4 regions of the Caldimonas thermodepolymerans genome follow, and region 4 is predicted to be linked to each of the others. Evidence: predicted binding sites of a transcription regulator. Region 4 holds the regulator's gene; each other region holds the start of a gene.

Region 1 (3,218 bases), 560 kb from region 4:
CGGCACCACGCCCGGCGGGCTGGGCCTCGGGCTGTACATCGTCGAACGCTTCATCACCGCGCACGGCGGCCAGGTGGTGGTGCACTCCAGCCCGGAGCACGGCACGGTGCTGGAAGTCACGCTGCCGCGCCACGGCGGGCACGCGGCCAGCGACGCCCCGCCGGCGCTGGCGATCGGCGAGCCGCCTGCGGCGGCCGAAGGGCCGGGCGCGTCCCCTGCCTGGCCTCCGTCGGAGGCCCGGCACGGAACGCGCACGACGACTCCTCCTCCCCCTGCCTGATCAGGCAGCCCTCGACGAGGAGCCGGTCGGACCGGTGCCGGTCCGTTCGATCAGTCGCCGGCGATCCGCCGCAGCGCGTCGAGCTGCAGCACGCGCACCGTGTAGCCGGCGACTTCGATGATCTGCTTCTCGCGCAGCTGGCGCAGCACGCGCGAGAAGGTCTCGGGCGTGACTGCCAGCTGCGAGGCGATGGCGCGCTTGCGCTCGCGCAGCACCACCACCGCCCCCTCGCGGCCGGGGCGCAGCTCGGCGTGCTGCAGCAGCCAGGTCGCGCAGCGCGCCTCGGCATCCTTCTGCATCAGGCCGAGCGTGCCCTCGGTCAGGTCGCGCACGCGCACGGCCAGCACCGTGATCAGCCCCTCGGCCAGCAGCGGGTGCTCAATGCACAGGGCGCGCACCGCCTCGAGCGGGAAGGACCACAGCAGCACGTCGCTCTGCGTGCACGCGTCTTCCAGGTAGCGGCCGTTCAGCCAGGCACTGGCCACGTCCAGCCACTGGCCCGGCTCCACGCGCCGCGTCTGCTGCGTCAGCCGCCCCTGCGACATCGTGCCCAGCGCCACCTGCCCCGACGCGACCAGCCACAGCGCATGTGCCGCGTCACCGCGGCTGAGCACCGGGCAGCCCGGCGGCAGCGTGTGCTCGACGGCCTCCCGCGCCAGCGCCAGCGCCGCCTCGCGCGGCACCCGGGCAGGCTGCAACGCCGCCTGCAGCATGGCGGTGCGCGCATCGAGCGGGATCGCGCGTCCGGGCGGGTGGTCGAGCTGCACCGGCAGGCGCGGCGGCTGGCGATCGATGAGGGAAGCAGACACGGTACTCACGTTGAGGGCTCCTCGGCGTGATGCGGACTTTGGCGGCAAGCCCGCCGCGGGACGTTGCGCTGGCTCAAGAAAGCCTCACGGCCACCGGCCGGATTCCCGCCGACTTGCGCCAGGTCTGCCCCGCGGCCCCGGGGGCACCGGCCCCACCCTGCCGGCAGCAGGCCTGCTTGACCTGACTCAAGCAGGCGGACGGACCCGGCCGCACAATGGGCGCCTCCAGCGAGGACACCGCATGCTGCCCGGCTTTTCCAGCCCCGCCGCGAGCTTCGACCAGCCGTTCGAGATGCTCGCCGCCTGCCACGATCGCGTGCGCCGCAGCCTGCGGCGGCTGACGCTTCTGGTACCGCACCTGCAGGCGCACGGCAACGATGCCCCGGCGCGCCAGGCGGCCGCCGACGTGCTGCGCTACTTCGACCTGGCCGCCCCGCACCACCACGAGGACGAGGAGCGCCACGTGTTTCCGCCGCTGCTGGCGTGCGGCCCGGCCGCCGTGCAGGCGGCGGTGCGGCAGCTGCAGCAGGAGCATCGCGAGATGGCGCGGGCCTGGGCGGCCTTGCGCCCGGGCCTGCAGCGGCTCGCCGACGGCGAGGCCGACACGCTGGACGAGGCCGATGCCGGGCGCATCCAGCGCTTCGTCGCGCTCTACGAGGCCCACCTGCGCCTCGAGGACGAGCAGGTCTACCCGGTCGCGCGGCAACAGATCGACGCAGCCGCTCTGCCGGCCATCGGTGCCGAGATGGCACGACGCCGCGGCGCACCCGCGCCCGGCATGCAGGACCTGCCCGGCCGCCGCTAGGCGTGGCGGCCGCGCGCGCGGCTGACCAGCTGCAGCACGCCGCGCAGCCGGTCCTGCTCGACCGGCTTGGTGAGGTAGTCGTCCATCCCCGCTTCCAGGCAGCGCACGCGGTCCAGCGGCATCGCGTGCGCGGTCAGCGCGACGATGGGGCAATGCCCGCCGCGCATGGCTTCCATCGCGCGGATGCGGTGCGTGAGCTCGATGCCGCTCATGCCGGGGATCTGCAGGTCCATGAAGATGAGGTCGAAGCCCTCGGCCTCGCACAGCTGCAGCACCTCGGCGGCGCTGACGGCGCAGGTGACTCGGTGCCCCAGGCGCCGGATCAGGGTGGTCGCCACGAAGCGGTTGACCGCATGGTCGTCGACCAGCAGCACGTGCAGGCCGCTGCCCGCATCGGGCGCGGCGTCCGCTTCCAGCCCGGCCAACCCCCGGTAGGCGGTCGACTCGAAGCGCGAACGCGCCTTGTCGTGCGAAAGGTTGAGGTTCTGCGCGGCGGCGACGGCCCACTCGCGAGCGGCCTCCGGGTCGTCGTCCTCCCCGGGGTCCACGCGCAGCAGCGGCAGCGTCAGGTGGAAGCGGCTGCCCTTGCCGACCTCGCTTTCGGCCCACAGCTGCCCGCCCATGGCCTCGGCCAGCCGGCGCGAGATCGTCAGCCCCAGCCCGGTGCCGCCGAACTCGCGGGTGGTCGAGCTGTCGGCCTGGGTGAAGGATTCGAAGATGCGCTCCAGCTTGTCGGGGGCGATGCCCACGCCGGTGTCGCTGACCGCCAGGTGCAGCACGGCCGAGCCGCCCTGCCCTTCGGGCCACACCGAGACGTCGATGCGGCCCTGGCGCGTGAACTTGATCGCGTTGCCGACCAGGTTGACGATGATCTGCCGCAGCCGCAGCGGGTCGGCCACCAGCCGCGGCGGCACGTCGGGGGCGACCAGGCAGTTGAGCTGCAGGTGCTTCTCGCGCGCGCGCGGTTCCAGCGGCGCGATCGCTTCCTGCAGCAGCGTGCGCACGTCGAAGGCCAGGTGCTCGACGCTCATGCGGCCGGCCTCGATGCGCGACAGGTCCAGGATGTCGTTGATGATGTTCAGCAGGGCGACCGCCGAGGACTTCACCAGCGTCAGGTAGCGCCGCTGCGTGTCGGTCAGCGGGGTCTCCAGCGTCAGGTCCACCAGGCCCATGATGCCGTTCATCGGCGTGCGGATTTCGTGGCTCATGTTGGCCAGGAACTCGCTCTTGGCGCGGCTGGCCTCCTCGGCCGCGGCCTTGGCCTCGCGCAGCTCGCTCTCGACGCGCTTCTGTTGCGTGATGTCGGTGATCACGCCGAGGATGC
Region 2 (3,218 bases), 1.0 Mb from region 4:
AGCGTGTCCCAGCTGCCGTGCGAGATCACGAACAGCACGCCCGCCAGCGACAGCGCCGCCCCGAGCAGCTGCCTCGCGTTCGGGCGCTCGCGGTACAGCAGCACGCCGATCGCGATCATCCACACCGGCATGCTGGCGGCGATCAGCGTCACGTTGATCGGGGTGGAGGTCTGCAGCGCGAGGTACTGCAGCGAGTTGTAGCAGCCAATGCCGTACAGGCCCAGCAGCGCGAAGCGCCGCCAGCGCGACCACAGCGGGCTGCCGGGGCGCAGCACGCGCCAGCCCAGCGGCAGCAGGATCAGCGCGGCCAGCACCCAGCGCAGGAAGTTCAGCGTCAGCGGCGCCACCGTGCCGACCATCATGCGCCCGATCACGGCGTTACCCGCCCACAGCAGGGGCGGCAGGGTGAGCAGCAGGGCGGTGCGGGCGTCGATGCGGGTCATGCGTGCGGGCCTCAAAGGCCCGGCATGTTAGCGCCGCAATTCCAGCACTGCTCGAAGGGGCCTTCGATCAGCTCGTTGCAAGCTTGGCAGACCCGGCGCCGTTCGCGCGGGTGCTGCAGCTCGTGCAGCAGGGCGCGTGCGGCATCCAGCTGTCCGTCGTCGGCGATCCAGACCTCGGGCAGGCTCTGGTCGGGCGGGATCTCGCCGGCGATGCCGCTGGCATAGAGGCGCTGCACGCTGGCCTCGATGCCGGCGCGGTTCAGGCAGTCGGCCCAGACGGTGGCGATGGCGAGGTTGGGGGCCTGCGTGAGCTTGCGCATGCGGCCATGCTACTGCGCCGGCACCGCGGTGCGGTAGGCATGCCACGAGGCGTGCCCGAGCACCGGGCCGACCACCAGCAGGCCGAGGAACCAGGGCAGCATCGCCAGCACCACCAGCGCCGTGATCAGCGCGCCCCAGCACAGCATCACGAACGGCTGGGTCAGCACCAGCCGCAGGCTGGTCAGCGCGGCGGTGATCGCGTCGACCTGGCGGTCCAGGATCATCGGGATGGCCACCACGCTGACCGCGAAGATCAGCCCCGCGAACAGGCTGCCCACCGCGACATAGGCGACCAGGAACTCGAGGTGCTCGGCCGCCAGCAGCTGGCGGATCGAGCCCTGGAAGTCCGGCATGCCCTCGAAGCTGACCGCGAACACGATCAGCGAGGCGCGGCCCCACAGCATCTCCAGGATCAGCAGCACCCCGCCGAAGATGGCCATGGTGCCGATGCTGTGCTCCCAGGCGAGCAGCGAGCTGCCGAGGTCGGGGTGCTCGCCGCGCTCGAGCACGCGGCTGGCCTCGTACAGCCCGAGGCACAGGAACGGGCCGACCAGCAGGAAGCCGGCGCTCAGCGCCAGGGTCCAGGCCGGGGCGTGGCGGAACACCAGCAGCAGCGCCCAGCCCATGCCGGCGAAGCAGGTGCCGTAGAACAGGCCGATGCCGGGGCAGCGGAGGAAGTCGCGCCAGCCGCGCGCCAGCCAGCGCAGCGGGTCGGCCGGCGCCAGGCGCTGCAGCGGGAGCTCGAAGGCCGACGGGGAGGGCGCCGGCGGCCCCACGGGCGGATCGGGCTGGGCATCCATCGTGCGTCGCAGCGTAGGACCAATCGCGCCGCCGGCGTACGCGGGAGAACGCGCATTCCCGCCTTGCCGCAGATCAAGAGGGGCGGCGGACTGCAGGTTTTTCCGTGTCGTCGTATGGTGTCGCCTGTTTGACCTACCGAACCCAGGAGAAGGAGACTGCCATGCCACTTGCCGTCCAGATCCGCCGCAACGGCGGGCCCGAGGTGATGGAGCTCGCCGAGGTCGCCGTCGGCGATCCCGGCCCGGGCGAGATCCGCATCCGCCACCATGCCTGCGGCCTCAACTTCATCGACGTCTACCAGCGCAGCGGCCTGTACGCGCTGCCGCTGCCGCTGACCCTCGGCATGGAGGCCGCCGGCGTGGTCGAGGCGGTGGGCGAGGGCGTCACGCACCTGAAGCCCGGCGACCGCGCCGCCTACGCCAGCCAGCCGCCCGGCGCCTACAGCGAGGTGCGCGTGATGCCGGCCAAGTGCGTCGTGCAGCTGCCCGATGCGATCAGCTTCGAGGAGGGCGCGGCGATGATGCTCAAGGGCCTGACCGTGCAGTACCTGCTGCGCAAGACCCAGCCGCAGGGCGGCCTGCAGCCCGGCGACCATGTCCTGTTCCACGCCGCAGCCGGCGGCGTGGGCCTGATCGCCTGCCAGTGGGCGCGCGCGATGGGGCTGGAGCTGATCGCCACCGCCGGCTCCGACGACAAGTGCCGGCTGGCGCTGGAGCATGGCGCGGCGCACGCGATCAACTACCGCCGCGAGAACTTCGTCGAGCGGGTCAAGGAGATCACCGGCGGGCGCGGCGTGAAGGTGGTGTACGACTCGGTCGGCAAGGACACCTGGGACGGCTCGCTTGACTGCCTGCAGCCGTTCGGCCTGATGGTCAGCTACGGCAACGCCTCGGGCCCGGTGCCGCCGGTGGCGCTCGGCACGCTCGCGGCCAAGGGGTCGCTGTACGTGACGCGGCCGACGCTGTTCTCGCACATCAGCAGCCGCGAGGCGACCCAGGCCATGGCCGACGACCTGTTCGGCATGGTCACCAGCGGCCAGGTGAAGATCCGCGTCGAGCGCCGCTACGCGCTCAAGGACGTCGCCCAGGCGCACATCGACCTGGAAGCGCGCCAGACCATCGGCTCCAGCGTGCTGCTGCCCTGACGGGCGCGCATGCGTCCCGGCGTCGCCCGCGCCGGGGCGCGGTTCAGCGGCTGCGCCGCACGCGCAGCAGCTCGTCCAGGATCAGCAGGGCCGCGCCGACGGTGATCGCGCTGTCGGCGATGTTGAAGGCCGGGAAGTGCCGGCCACCCCAGTGGAAGTCGAGGAAGTCGACCACGTAGCCGTGCAGGGCGCGGTCGATCACGTTGCCCAGCGCGCCGCCCAGGATCAGCGCCAGCGCCCAGGCGAACAGGCGCTGGTGGCCGTGGCGGCGCAGCATGAAGACGATGAACGCCGCCGCGGCCAGGCCCAGCCCGATGAAGAACCAGCGCTGCCAGCCGGAGGCGCCGGCGAGGAACGAGAACGCCGCGCCGGTGTTGTGCACCCGCACGATGTTGAAGAACGACGTGACCGGCGTGCCCTGCCCCGGCGTGTAGTAGCCGAGGATCAGCGTCTTGGTGAACTGGTCCAGCAGGATCACGACCAGCGCGATCCCCAGCCAGGGCCAGACG
Region 3 (3,218 bases), 1.7 Mb from region 4:
AGCCGGCGCAGGTACTCGCCGTGCATGCGCTGCGGCATGCGCGTGGCGTCGGCGTTCCAGGCGCGCAGGTCGGTCAGCGGCGTGCGCGCGCCCATCAGGTACTCGTGCACGAGCTTGGACCACACCAGGTCCTTGGAGTTGATCAGCGCGAAGGCGCCGGCCATCTGCCGGCCGTCCAGGTAGCCCTGTTCGGCCATCAGGTCCTCGAGGAAGGCGATCTGGCTCTCGTCGATGAACAGGCCCAGCTCGCCCGGCTCCTCGAAGTCGGTCTGCGCGGCCAGCAGGGTCAGCGTCTTCAGCAGCGGCTTGCGGTCGCGCGCCAGCGCCGCCGCGGCGATCGCCATCAGCGTGCCGCCCAGGCAATAGCCCACGCCGTGCAACGGCACCTCGGGCTGCGCCCGGGTGATCGCGTCCAGCGCGGCGAACACGCCCAGGTCCAGGTAGTCCTCCATGCCGAGGTCGCGGTCCTCGCCGCCGGGGTTCTTCCAGGAGATCATGTACACCGTGTGGCCCCGCCCGACGAGGTACTTCACCATCGAGTTCCCGGGCGACAGGTCGAGGATGTAGTACTTCATGATCCACGACGGCACGACCAGCACCGGCTCGGGGTGCACCTTGTCGGTCGCGGGGGCGTAGCGGATCAGCTCGATCAGCCGGTTGCGGTAGACCACCTGCCCGGGCGTGACGGCCACCGTCTCGCCGGGCCGGAAGCGCTCGACGCCGGCGGGCCGGCCGTCGGTCAGCACCGCCAGCGCGTCGCGCCACCAGTTGGCGCCGCCGCGCAGCAGGTTGTAGCCCAGCGTGCGCAGGGTCTCTTCCTGCACCTGCGGGTTGGTGGCGACGAAGTTGCTCGGCGACCAGACGTCCAGCCACTGGCGCGTGACGAACTCCACCACGTGCTCGTGGTGCTTCGAGACACCGCGCACGCCGGTGGTGGCCTCGCGCCACCACTGCTGGGCGAGCAAAAAGGCCTGCGCGAGCAGGTGGTAGGGCGGGCGCTGCCACTGTGGCGGGGCGAAGCGCTTGTCCGGCGGGCCCGGTTCCTGGCAGGGCGGGCACAGCCCCATGCCCCAGGCCTGCACGTACAGCAGCCACTGCAGCTGCTGCTTCCAGGCGCTTTCGGCGAGCTGCAGCTGCTTGCCGGGCGACATCGCCAGGTGCCAGTACCAGTCGCTGAACGCATTGGCCAGCGCCGAGGGCGACAGCCCGTGCGTCATGCGGGCCAGCGCCACCTTCAGGGGCACGTCGAGGGGCTGGAAGGTGCTGCCGGAACGGCGGTCGTCGTGGTCGGGCATGGGACCTCCCGCAGGATGATGGACCATCTTGCGGCGCACGGCCGGCGTGCGGATTGAGGCCGGTCAAGGCGGGTCGCCGGCGCACGCCGGACGTGAGCTGGCGCAAAGCGGCGCGCGCGATGCGGTTCAAGATGGACGGACGTGCCGCTGCCTGCGCCGCAGGCCGGCGGGCACGCCCCGATGGAGCTGAACCATGGACACCCGGATGCGCAAGGAACGACTGACGGCCGACATGAAACTCGTGGCGCGCGACATGGAATCGCTGCTGCGCTCGGCCGCACGACAGGCCAACGGCGAGATGCAGGAACAGTACGAGCGCCTGCTCGACCGGCTTGCCGAGACCCGGCAGCAGCTGGGCGAGGTGGAAGACCGCCTGGCCGGCCGGGTGCGTGCGGCCGGCCGCGCGACCGACGGCTACGTGCACGAGCACCCCTGGCAGGTGATCGGCGTGGCCGCCGCGGTGGGTGCGCTGGTCGGCGCGGCGCTGGTGGGCCTGCGCAGGTGACGCGTGCGCGGGAGGCCCGGCCGGCGCCGGGCGCCACTGGCATCCCGTGCCTGAGCGCGCTACAACATCGACTGCCATGAAAGCCATGGTCCTGCATGCCCCCGGGCAGCCGCTGCGGCTGGAAGAGCGCCCGGACCCGGTCCCCGGATCCGGCGAGGTGCGGCTGCGCGTGCACGCCTGCGCGGTGTGCCGCACCGACCTGCACGTGGTGCACGGCGAGCTGCCGCATCCGCGCCTGCCCCTCGTCCCGGGCCACGAGATCGTCGGCGAGGTCGACGCGCTCGGCCCCGGCGTGACGGGGTGGCGGCCCGGCCAGCGGGCCGGCGTGCCCTGGCTCGGGCAGACCTGCGGCCACTGCCGCTATTGCGGCGCCGGGCGCGAGAACCTCTGCGACACGCCGGTGTTCACCGGCTACACGCGCGACGGCGGCTACGCGACCCACGTGGTTGCCGCGGCCGACTACTGCCTGCCGCTCGACGGCCTGCCCGAGCCGGATGCGGCGCGCATCGCGCCGCTGCTGTGCGCCGGGCTGATCGGGTACCGCTCGCTGCGCGCGGCCGGCGACGACGCGATGGACCTCGGGCTGTACGGCTTCGGCGCCGCCGCCCACCTGCTGGCCCAGGTGGCCAGTCACCAGGGCCGGCGCGTCCATGCCTTCACGCGCCCGGGCGACCGGGACGGCCAGGCGTTCGCGCGCTCGCTGGGCGCGGTCTGGGCCGGCGGTTCGGACGAGCGGCCGCCCTGCGAGCTCGACGCGGCCATCCTGTTCGCCCCGGTGGGCGAGCTGGTGCCGCTGGCGTTGCAGGCGGTGCGCAAGGGCGGGCGCGTCGTGTGCGGCGGCATCCACATGAGCGACATCCCGTCCTTCCCGTACCGCCTGCTGTGGGAGGAGCGCGAGCTGGTCTCGGTGGCCAACCTCACGCGCGCCGACGGTCGCGACTTCCTCGCGGCGATCGCCGGCATGCCGCTGCGCGTCGAGGTGACGCGCTACCAGCTCGAGCGCGCCAACGAGGCGCTGGCGGACCTGGCCGCCGGTGCGCTGCAGGGCGCGGCGGTGCTGATCCCCTGAGCCGGTCGCCTCGCGCGGGGCGGCTTCAGGGGCCGCTGCGACGGCGCCATGCCTGCGGCGGCACGCCATGCCGGCGCACGAAGGCGCGCTGCAGCGCATCGACCGAACCGTAGCCGCAGTGCCCGGCGATGCGCTCCTGCGGCCACTGCGTGCGGCGCAGCAGCTGCTCGGCGGCCTGCAGGCGCTGCTGCGCGACGTAGCGTGCCGGCGTGCAGCCGATCTCGGCGGCGAACGAGCGCGCGAAGTGCCGCGGGCTCATCGACACGCGTTGCGCCAGCGCCGCGACCGACAGGTCGTCCTGCAGGTGGGTCGCGATCCAGGCCGGCAGGTCGCGCAGCCGGCGGCTGGC
Region 4 (3,218 bases):
ACCTTCGAGAAGATCTGGCGCAAGACCGCCAAGCAGGCGGTCTGGATCGCCATCGGCCTGTGGACCGGCTTCACCTTCGTCGGCTACTTCACGCCCATCAAGACGCTGGCCGCTTCGGCGCTGTCGTTCGGCTTCGGCCCCTGGGAATGGTTCTGGGTGCTGTTCTACGGCTTCGCGACCTACGGCAACGCCGGCTACATGCGCGAGCAGGTGTGCAAGTACATGTGTCCCTACGCGCGCTTCCAGAGCGCGATGTTCGACAAGGACACGATGATCATCACCTACGACGAGCAGCGCGGCGAGCCGCGCGGTTCGCGCTCGCGCAAGGCCGACCCGAAGCAGCTGGGCCTGGGCGACTGCATCGACTGCACGCTGTGCGTACAGGTTTGTCCTACCGGGATCGACATCCGCAACGGGCTACAGTACGAGTGCATTGGCTGTGCCGCGTGTATCGATGTCTGCAACGGGGTGATGGACAAGATGGGCTATGCCCGGGGGCTGATCCGCTATTCCACGCAGAACGGCATGGCCAACCGCTGGAGCCGCGCGCAGATGTTCCGTCGCGTGCTGCGGCCCCGGGTGCTGATCTACGGCGCCATCCTGCTGGCCATCAGCATCGCCTTCGTCGTGAGCATCGCGCTGCGCAGCCCGTTCAAGGTGGACGTCATCCGCGACCGCGGTGCGCTGGCGCGCATCGTCGAGGACGGCTACATCGAGAACGTCTACCGCCTGCAGGTCATGAACGGCACGGAAGCGGTGCAACGCTATCGCGTGTCGGTCGACGGGCTGCCCGGCCTGGCCGTGGCATCCGATCCGCAGGTCGAGGTCGGCCCGGCCGAAGCCCGCTGGCTGGCCGTGCGCGTGCAGCTGCCGCCCGAGGCCGGCTACGAGCTGCAGGGGCGCTCCAGCACGATCTGGTTCCACATCGAGCGGCTGGCGAGCGACGACGAGCCGGCGCGCACCGTGACCGAGAAATCCACTTTCCTGGTGCCGCGCTGACGGCACCTTCCGGAGTCCTTCCATGAACACCACCATCGCTTCCGCCCCCGCTGTCGAACCCCGCTCCCGGGCCTGGTGGCGGGAGCCGATGATGTGGCTGGTGGTCGGCGGCCCGGCCGCCGTGGTCGTGGCCGGCGTGGCCACCGTGATGATCGCGGTGGCGCGGCCCGACCCGGTGGTGGCCGACGACTACTACCGGCGTGGCATCGAGATCAACAAGACGCTGGCGCAGCAACGCGAGGCCGCCGAGGCGGCGGCGCTGCGACCTGCGCTGCAGGCACGCAACCACGCCGCCACGCCGGCCCCGGATGACGGGGCCGCGGGCGGCAAGCCGTAGAGGAGACGACGATGAAACAGCGCTGGATGTGGATCGCCTGGCCCGCCTTCCTGGCGGCCGGGGTGCTGGAGATGCTGGTCTTCGCGATGGTCGACCCGGAGGACTTGCACACCTTCGGCGGTGCGCCGCTGGAGCTGTCCCGGTCGGCCGTCTACACGCTCAGCTTCTTCGTGTTCTGGGCCGTGACGATGGGCTCCAGTGCGCTGACGACGATGCTGTCGATGTCGCCGTTCGAGATCAATCGCTGCCCGCTGCCGGTGGACGGTCGCCCGGACGTCTGCCCGCGCTCTCCGGCGCGCTGAGCATGCCGGGGGCGGGGGCGCGCGGACCCCGGGGCAGGGCGCCGGGCCTGCCCGGGCGCTTCAGCAGGTGCCGCCGTTGACCAGGCGGCGCAGGCCGTCCTGGTCGATGATGCGGATGTGGCGCTGCTTCACCTCGAGCAGGCCTTCGTCCTGGAACTTGGAGAAGGTGCGGCTGACGGTCTCGAGCTTGAGCCCGAGGTAGCTGCCGATCTCCTCGCGCGTCATGCGCAGCACCAGCGCGGAGGGCGAGAAGCCGCGCGCCTGCAGGCGCTGCGTCAGGTTGAGCAGGAAGGCCGCGAGGCGCTCTTCCGCACGCATGCTGCCCAGCAGCAGCATCACGCCGTGGTCGCGCACGATCTCGCGGCTCATGATCTTGTGGAACTGCCGCTGCAGGTCGTTGAACTCGCGCGACAGGGTTTCCAGCTGGTGGTAGGGGATCACGCAGACCTGCGAGTCCTCCAGTGCGACCGCGTCGCAGGTGTGGCGGTCCTGGCTGATCGCGTCCAGCCCCAGCAGCTCCCCGGCCATCTGGAAGCCGGTGACCTGGTCGCGGCCGTCCTCGGACGAGACGCAGGTCTTGAAGAAGCCCGTGCGCACCGCGTACAGCGACTGGAACGGGTCGCCCGCATGGAACAGCGCCTCGCCGCGCTTGACCGAGCGCCGGTTGGCCACCAGCGTGTCGAGCTTTTCCAGTTCCGGCCGGGACAGTCCCACCGGCAGGCACAGCTCGCGCAGGTTGCAGCTGGAGCAGGCCACCTTGAGTTCGTTCAGCTTCATCATCGGACGCGCACCTTGCTTCGCGGTCAGGGTCGGGCTCGGGGCATGCGCGCGGCCGGCGGCCGGGGAGGTCTCCCGTCGAGCGACATGATGGCCCTCAAGCGTCGTGCCATTGTTCCTTCGGCCGCCCGCATCCCCCTTGAGGTGTGTCAAGTCGGCGCCATCCGGCTCTGGCACAGTGCCCGACATGGACCCGACCGCTGTGCCCATGCTGACGCAAGAGATGCTGGCCCGTTTCGACGTGCCCGGCCCGCGTTACACCTCCTACCCGACGGCCGACCGCTTCGTGGAGGCCTTCACGGCGGAGCAGTACCGCCAGGCCCTGGAGCAGCGCGCCAGCGCGGCGGGGGCGGTGGGCGGGCGGCGCGCGCCGCTGTCGCTGTACGTGCACGTCCCGTTCTGCGAATCGGTGTGCTACTACTGCGCCTGCAACAAGGTCATCACCAAGCACCACGAGCGCGCCGCCGAGTACCTGGACGCGCTGGAGCGCGAGATCGAGCTGCACACCCAGGTGCTGGGCACCGGGCAGTCGGTGTCGCAGCTGCACTTCGGCGGGGGCAGCCCGACCTTCCTCAGCGACGCGGAGCTGGAACGCCTGATGGGGCGGCTGCGCGCCGCGTTCCGGCTGGTGCCGGGCGGCGAATACTCCATCGAGGTCGACCCGCGCACCGTCACGCCCGTGCGCCTTGCGCACCTGGCGAGCCTGGGCTTCAACCGCCTGAGCTTCGGCGTGCAGGACTTCGACCCGGACGTGCAGAAGGCGGTGCACCGGGTGCAGCCCTACGAGAGCGTCGCGGCGCTGA

Evidence for each region. Region 4 encodes FNR, which switches genes on or off when oxygen is low (the NO sensors DNR and NnrR bind a similar motif). Its sites were predicted from a motif close to TTGATNNNNATCAA; they were not measured.
Region 1: a site for FNR is predicted at 1,266-1,279, ahead of IS481_RS13285 (hemerythrin domain-containing protein). Genes of this name have one in related genera too.
Region 2: a site for FNR is predicted at 1,628-1,641, ahead of IS481_RS05970 (DUF2189 domain-containing protein). Genes of this name have one in related genera too.
Region 3: a site for FNR is predicted at 1,349-1,362, ahead of IS481_RS00330 (PHA/PHB synthase family protein). Genes of this name have one in related genera too.

The regions. Positions count from the first base shown of each region.
Region 1 covers NZ_CP064338.1:2,815,488-2,818,705, forward strand. The annotation lists gene IS481_RS13275 (hybrid sensor histidine kinase/response regulator) at 1-280, shown strand, start outside; gene IS481_RS13280 (Crp/Fnr family transcriptional regulator) at 331-1,098, opposite strand; gene IS481_RS13285 (hemerythrin domain-containing protein) at 1,331-1,894, shown strand; gene IS481_RS13290 (ATP-binding protein) at 1,891-3,218, opposite strand, start outside.
Region 2 covers NZ_CP064338.1:1,246,331-1,249,548, forward strand. The annotation lists gene IS481_RS05960 (DMT family transporter) at 1-443, opposite strand, end outside; gene IS481_RS05965 (putative signal transducing protein) at 455-763, opposite strand; gene IS481_RS05970 (DUF2189 domain-containing protein) at 773-1,564, opposite strand; gene IS481_RS05975 (quinone oxidoreductase family protein) at 1,726-2,709, shown strand; gene lspA (signal peptidase II) at 2,753-3,218, opposite strand, start outside.
Region 3 covers NZ_CP064338.1:70,459-73,676, forward strand. The annotation lists gene IS481_RS00330 (PHA/PHB synthase family protein) at 1-1,295, opposite strand, end outside; gene IS481_RS00335 (ElaB/YgaM/YqjD family protein) at 1,489-1,800, shown strand; gene IS481_RS00340 (zinc-dependent alcohol dehydrogenase family protein) at 1,877-2,869, shown strand; gene IS481_RS00345 (GlxA family transcriptional regulator) at 2,895-3,218, opposite strand, start outside.
Region 4 covers NZ_CP064338.1:2,258,016-2,261,233, reverse strand. The annotation lists gene ccoG (cytochrome c oxidase accessory protein CcoG) at 1-999, shown strand, start outside; gene IS481_RS10590 (FixH family protein) at 1,022-1,336, shown strand; gene IS481_RS10585 (hypothetical protein) at 1,348-1,638, shown strand; gene fnr (fumarate/nitrate reduction transcriptional regulator Fnr) at 1,699-2,418, opposite strand; gene hemN (oxygen-independent coproporphyrinogen III oxidase) at 2,624-3,218, shown strand, end outside.